2 regions of the Paenibacillus sp. JNUCC32 genome follow, and region 1 is predicted to be linked to the other one. Evidence: a T-box and tRNA genes for the amino acid it is inferred to sense, from the RefSeq annotation. Region 1 holds a T-box; the other holds one or more tRNA genes.
What was found. A T-box is a leader RNA that pairs with one kind of tRNA and senses whether it is charged. The one in region 1 lies ahead of JNUCC32_RS17925 (arginine--tRNA ligase), so its partner is inferred to be a tRNA-Arg.

Region 1 (3,412 bases):
ACAGACGGCGTAACCTCGGCTTCTTGAGCCTTATTAAGCACGCTGAGTGCACGCGCGTAGGAATAGAGCAAATACACCCCCGTATTCCCCGATATTTCAGTGGCCTGCTTCAGATCGAACACCACCTCGGTTTGCAGTGCAAAGCGAAGCAGGTAGTAACGGATGGAGGCGGTTGCGATCGCATGGCTGGACAAACCGTTTTTATCGGATCGGGTGTCCTCGATGACCTTGGCTACTTGATGAATAAGCTCGGTGATTTTGATCCCGATTCCCTGACGTCCGGACATCGCATAGGATGCCTTACCGTCGGAAGTATCGATGCCGAGATCTGCTGCAGCGGAAGGGCTTAACGAGACGACGCCGTAACTGACATGGCGCAGCTTCTCAGCCTCTTGTTGGAAGCCCAGGCCTTCCAAAGCCTGCTTCACCATCGCCTGCGGGTACTGCTGCCTGTAATCAATGACGTTGATGACCATGTCCGCTTTGCCGTAAGAACGCTCCTCGCCGTGCGAGCTCGTCGTCCAAACCTCGTCGGTGAATTTTTTATATACAAAATCATTGGAAAGCACGCCGTATTTCCACAAGTGGTAGGCGATGTCCTTGGCGGTGTAAGTCAGGATGCCATTGGAGCGCACCAGCACTTTATCGATGCTGTGGTCCGACTCCGCCTCGTCTCCGGCTTCGGTTCCTGATTGCTTGAGCACCCAGCAGCCTGCAAGTTTACCCTCGGTTTCCTGATGGAAAAGCGGGGTATTCTTCAACAGCTCGAACGCGGACGCCCAGAATCCCTCCCTAACAATGCTGCTCTCCCATACAAGCAGATCGTATTCAATGCCGAACTGCTTCATCTCCTCAAGATGCTCCTTAACGATTCGCTCGGCAACAAGCAGTCCAATCCAGGAAAGGTTCTGATTGCCCTCTTCCAGTGCGTGCAGAACCTCGGTCCGATGCTGAACCAGCCCCGGCTCCCTTTCGTAGGCTTTATTGGTGCTTGAATACACGTCCCAGCAGTAATCGCCGAACCGGGCATGCTCCTTCGTCAGCGGCGTGTGGAGCAAGCCGACCACCGTATCCGCCAGCTGATTGCCCAGGTCGTCGATATAATTATGCACCTCGACCTCGTAACCCAGCTTCCTCATCAATCTCACGAGCGTATCTCCGATACAGGAATTTCGAAGATGCCCGATATGGGCGGACTTATTCGGGTTGATGGACGTGTGCTCAATGACGATCTTTTCGTTAGCTGCCGGGGGGAGTTCAAAATGGTGGCTCGCCCAATACTCCCAATCGATGCGCAGATTCATAAAGCCCGGAGCGACAATCTCAGTCGAGCGGACGAGCTGTTTGTAGGATGCGTCCTGCTCCAGCTCGGCTTGGATCAGCTCGGCGATTTGCAGGGGAGCCTTGCGGAGCACCTTCGCAAGCTGCATCGCAACGTTGGTTGCGTAATCCCCATGCTCCATGCTGGCAGGCTGCTCGATCCGGATCGGAGTGGACTCCGGCAGTTTGGTGCCGTAAGCTTCGCAGACCTGGTTCACGGCTTGTTGAAGGCTCGAAATAATCTTATGACTTAACACGGTAAATCCCCCTTTAAAAAATAAAACGACTCGGAAAACCAAAAAAGCCCTCATCTCCAAAAGAGACGAGGACTTGTGCTCGCGGTACCACTCTTGTTGTTAAACCCCGCAAGGGTCTAACCACCTTCATACGATAACGGCGTAAGCCGGGGCTCCCTACAGCATGTTGCTTCGGAAGGCCATCTCCTGGGTCCGCTTCACGGCCGACTTTGTACCGGTTTCCACCCTCCCGGCTCGCTTGGACTAAAGTCAGTGCAGTTACTCTCCCAATCAACGAAAATAATATTCTCAAGTTTTTTCATATTATAACCATTCTATTTAGAAAAGCAACCCCCCAATGGCTAAATCTTTTCTGCAAATACTCGCAGGCGCCGGTAATCCGCGTAGAAAGCATCCTCTTGCCATAGCGTCGATTGAGCAGCTAGGCTGATGCGAGCGATCGCTTCTTCCTTCGATTCAGCCGAGAATCCGGCAAAAAAGCAATCGCCAAAATGCAGCAGCCAATGCTTTATGCCGTCCTTGCCTTCGGATAATCGCGTGGGACGGTCGAAATGATGGGCGAGATGCACGCGGAACCCTTGGGCTTCAAGCAGGCTGGCATACTGCCCAAGACTAGGAAAATACCACGGATTCCGGGCGTCCGCATCGATTCCATAATGATCGGCGAACACGGTTTTCAAGGCTTGGTAGATGCCGTCAATATTCCCTTTGCCTCCGAACTCGGCAACGAATCGGCCGCCGGGCTTAAGGGCTCCATGTACGGAGCGTACCACGCCTTCAGCATCCTTCATCCAGTGCAGGGCCGCGTTTGAGAAGACGGCATCGTATGGCGTTTCGGTTTCGAAGTTCTCGCCATCCCCGGTCAGAAACGGAAGTCCAGGATATTTGCTTTTGGCCCGCTCAATCATCTCGCTGGAATAATCCATGCCGGTTACATGTGCGCCCGATTTGGATATTTCATGAGTCAAGTCGCCGGTTCCGCAGCCCAGATCGAGAATCCGTTCTCCGGGTTGAGGCGCCAGCAGCTCTGCAGCTCCTTTTCCATAAGCAGATACAAACGATAGCTGTCGATCGTAATCGTAAGGTTTCCATACTTGCTCTGACATAACAACACCCCTCCACGCATGATTTATCCTCATTGTGACATGATCGGCTTATAATTAGAAATATATAAATTCGATAACATTGATAGGTTTAACTAATAAGAGGGAGGACAAAAAGCCGCTTTGTCAGCGGTTTTATGCAGAGGACTATTTAACGGCAACAAGAAGCGCGCCAACGGCAATGAGTGCAACGCCGGCTGCGTTAATCCAGGAGATCTTCTCACCCAGAAACACAAAGGCCAGGATCACGGCAATAACCACGCTCAATTTATCGATAGGACCTACCTGCGATACTTTGCCGTATTTTAACGCCAGAAAATAAAACAGCCAGGACAACGCGCCCGCGATGCCGCTGAGCACAATAAAGCTGAGTGCCTTTTTCTGAACCAGAATTTCTCCGAGCTCCGAGAATTTCCCCTGAACCGCTACGACCCCCAGCAGAAACAGGGCCATAATGACGGAGCGAATGGCCGTTGCCGAATTGGCATCGATGTTCTGCAGGCCTATTTTTCCGAAAATGGCCACAAGTGCAGCCGTGACTGCCGACAGCAATGCGTATACAAGCCATAATGGCATGCGTACCTCTCCTCTTCGACAAGATAAAGTCTCTGATTAATGTACCGGATTCCTTTATAATAGTATAGAGCAATTTGAAGGATCTCATGAATGTTCAAAGGATTGAACGACTTGGAAAGGGCTGGATGAAAAATGACACATCATATCGCGGCTTAT
Region 2 (3,412 bases), 1.5 Mb from region 1:
AAGCTGGGCGATTTCATCAACATGCAGGGCAAGAACAAGCAGAAGCTGAACAACCTTGTGCTGAGCAAGATGAAGAAAGAGGGAGGTTACCTCGGCGGTTTTGAGGGAGTGCCTGCCGATGCCGACTTCTATGTGAAGGATAACGCGGCGGTGCTGTACTTCCAGCTTTATGAATACACCGCCTATGCCTATGGATTTCCTGAGTTTGAGCTGAAGCTGAAAGAGTGGAAGTAAGAGTATATCATAGGCGGTTTGTGTAAACTGTAATCACTAAATTTCATACTATAGCTTGTTTAGATACATGATGCTGTCCTGATGTAACACTGTGCTGAAACCCGTTGCGATAAATCCCCTGATCAATTGAGCGTGGAGCATATACTCCTGCGCCCTATGATCAAGGGGATTTTTTGTGTATCTCACCATAGGCGTACCCTTTTTCCCCTCCCCTCAAGTTAAGACAGGCCTTTTAGGAGGGGGATGGCCTTACCGTCTTTATGTTTTATTGAAAAAATCGTACCGAAGTGAGAGTATCCTTGGAGGAGCAACGCGTTCGCCTTTGGAATCGGGAAACCTCCTTATTTAATCATTCATGTTTCCCGATTTCAACAGCGACCGAAGGGGATACTCTCACTATTTAGTATTCGAAGTTTTCGATGAATCCAGAGGATAAGAAAAGGCAGGCACCGGATAACGGCGCCTGCCCTTTACTTCATTTCTTTTATAAACCTTGCGGCGGTGTGTTTTCCAGTACTTGATCGATCAGGCCATACTCTTTGGCTTCGTCAGCCGTCATGAAGTAGTCGCGATCCGTGTCCTTCTCGATGCGCTCCAGCGGTTGGCCGGTGCGTTCGGACAGGATGCGGTTCAGCTTGTCGCGCATTTTGAGAATGCGGCGGGCACGGATTTCAATATCCGTGGCTTGACCCTGTGCGCCGCCGAGCGGCTGGTGAATCATGATCTCGCTGTTAGGGAGACCGTAGCGTTTGCCTTTGGCGCCTGCGTTAAGCAGGAATGCGCCCATGGAAGCAGCCATGCCGACACAGATCGTCGAGACGTCCGGCTTGATGAACTGCATCGTATCGAATATCGCCATACCTGCGGTAATGGAACCGCCAGGGCTGTTGATGTAAAGATGAATATCCTTCTCGGGATCCTCAGCCGACAAGAACAGCATTTGGGCAATGATGGAATTGGCGACCACGTCATTTACGTCGGAGCCGAGGAAGATAATGCGGTCTTTCAGCAATCTGGAATAGATGTCGTACGCCCGCTCACCGCGGTTGCTTTGTTCAACGACCATAGGTATAAAACTCACGTGGAAAACCTCCTCTTAAGTACCTCATATAAATACTGTTACCGTATTACCCACATGATAAACAATTTAAATCAAAAAGTCAAAGAAAGTCAAACTATTGAGTAAAAAAAAGAGCCGTTATGGGCACTTTAGGGTAATCAGTATAGAGAATAAATGTTATAATGGCGCGCCCGCGAGGAATCGAACCTCGATCTCAGGCTCCGGAGGCCTACGTCATATCCATTGGACCACGGGCGCACAAAAATCAGCAACGAAGTTGATTATACCGCATCTATTTCAAAAATACAATAGCGGACAAAACTTTGTTCCTATTATATAGACGAGCCGGTAGTTGGCCATAATGTATAAGAATGCCTGGGGTAGAGAAATATACTTTCGGACACTTGCAACCGGCATGATTATTGGTTAGAATAAGGGTGGGACTTAAAAAGTTTAACTGGGACATTTTACGACCAGGTAGGAGAGCCGAGACGAAGTTTGCAGGAGTGGAATGCATGCGTAACCTATTAGAAATACAAGAGCAACTTCTGCCGGATCTGATGGACACTCTTAAACGAAGGTATACCATCCTTCATCAGATCAAGTTGTCCGGAATTGTTGGCCGAAGAACACTGGCTTCATCGTTATCGATGACCGAGCGTGTTCTCAGAGCAGAGACTGATCTTCTGAAAGCGCAAGGGCTGATCGAGATTGAAACGCTCGGCATGCGGATCAGCGGCTCAGGGATATGCTTGCTGGAGGAGTTGGAACCGGTCATGAATGAGTTGTTCGGACTGGTTGAACTGGAAGAGAAGATTCGTCAGGCTTACGGGCTTCGTAAAGTGGTCATTATTCCCGGTGACAGCGAGTCATCTCCGGAAGTCAAACGTGAGCTTGGCCGGGCCGGAGCAAGAACGCTGCTTAACTTTGTCCAGGATGGAGATACGATTGCCGTAACAGGCGGCTCCACGCTCGCCGAAGTGGCAGAGCAGATGTCCTCTTTGCCTGGCGGCGAACCGTTGACAAGCACTTGGTTTGTGCCGGCGCGTGGCGGCCTCGGGGAGAGCATGGAGATTCAAGCGAACACCATCGCTTCCAAAATGGCTAAGCGCGTTGGGGCTGAGTACCGATTGCTTCATGTTCCGGATCTGCTCAGCGAGGATGCTTATCAATCGTTGGTTCAGGATCAGCACATCCAGGAGATCGTGGATGTGATCAGGCGCAGCCGCGTCATTATTCACGGCATCGGGGATGCCATGGAGATGGCCAGACGGCGGAAGCTGGATGAAGGCTCTATCCGGAACTTACAGGCAGATGGCGCGATCGCGGAATCCTTCGGCTATTATTTCAGTGAAGATGGCGAAGTTGTCCACAAAATGCTTACCCTTGGACTCCGGCTTGAGGATATTATGCGGACGGAGACCATCATCGGCATTGCTGGAGGGCAAGGCAAGGGCAAAGCGATTCACGCGGTGCTGAAATTCGGACACGAGGACATTCTCGTTACGGATGAAGCCGCAGCATTGGAAGTCGAGAAGGAAATTGACGCCGGCATCTGAGTCCGCGGGCGTACAACAGATTTTTCATTTTTTGTTGTCTTGATTGGCTTAACGGCCAATCTTGAATATATAAATTTTACAAATATGGAGGGAACTACTCATGGTTAAAGTAGGTATTAACGGTTTTGGACGTATTGGACGTAACGTATTCCGCGCTGCGCTGAACAACAGCGAAGTTGAAATCGTGGCAATCAACGATTTGACGGACGTAAAAACGCTGGCACACCTTTTGAAATATGACACCACTCACGGCAGACTGAATGCAACTGTTGAAGCTAAAGAAGGCGCACTCGTTGTAAACGGCCGCGAAGTGAAAGTATTCGCTGAGCGTAACCCTGAAGCATTGCCTTGGGCTGAGTACGGCGTTGAAATCGTTGTAGAATCCACTGGTATTTTCACAGCGAAAGACAAAGCTTCCGCTCACTTGAAAGGCGGCGCTAAGAAAGTTATCATCTCCGCTCCAGCTACTGACGAAGATATCACCATCGTTATGGGCGTTAACGAAGACAAATACGATGCAGCTAACCATACTGTAATCTCCAACGCTTCTTGTACAACA

Region 2: it has a tRNA-Arg gene. The T-box ahead of JNUCC32_RS17925 (arginine--tRNA ligase) is inferred to sense a tRNA for this amino acid. The anticodon was not compared.

What each region holds. Positions count from the first base shown of each region.
Region 1 is NZ_CP062260.1:3,974,540-3,977,951, reverse strand. Features, by position in the region: gene JNUCC32_RS17925 (arginine--tRNA ligase) at 1-1,577, opposite strand, end outside; T-box leader at 1,636-1,860, opposite strand; gene JNUCC32_RS17920 (class I SAM-dependent methyltransferase) at 1,919-2,683, opposite strand; gene JNUCC32_RS17915 (EamA family transporter) at 2,828-3,256, opposite strand; gene JNUCC32_RS17910 (GNAT family N-acetyltransferase) at 3,389-3,412, shown strand, end outside.
Region 2 is NZ_CP062260.1:5,471,308-5,474,719, reverse strand. Features, by position in the region: gene JNUCC32_RS24090 (PdaC/SigV domain-containing protein) at 1-234, shown strand, start outside; gene clpP (ATP-dependent Clp endopeptidase proteolytic subunit ClpP) at 719-1,315, opposite strand; tRNA gene JNUCC32_RS24080 (tRNA-Arg) at 1,478-1,552, opposite strand; gene JNUCC32_RS24075 (sugar-binding transcriptional regulator) at 1,810-2,853, shown strand; gene gap (type I glyceraldehyde-3-phosphate dehydrogenase) at 2,954-3,412, shown strand, end outside.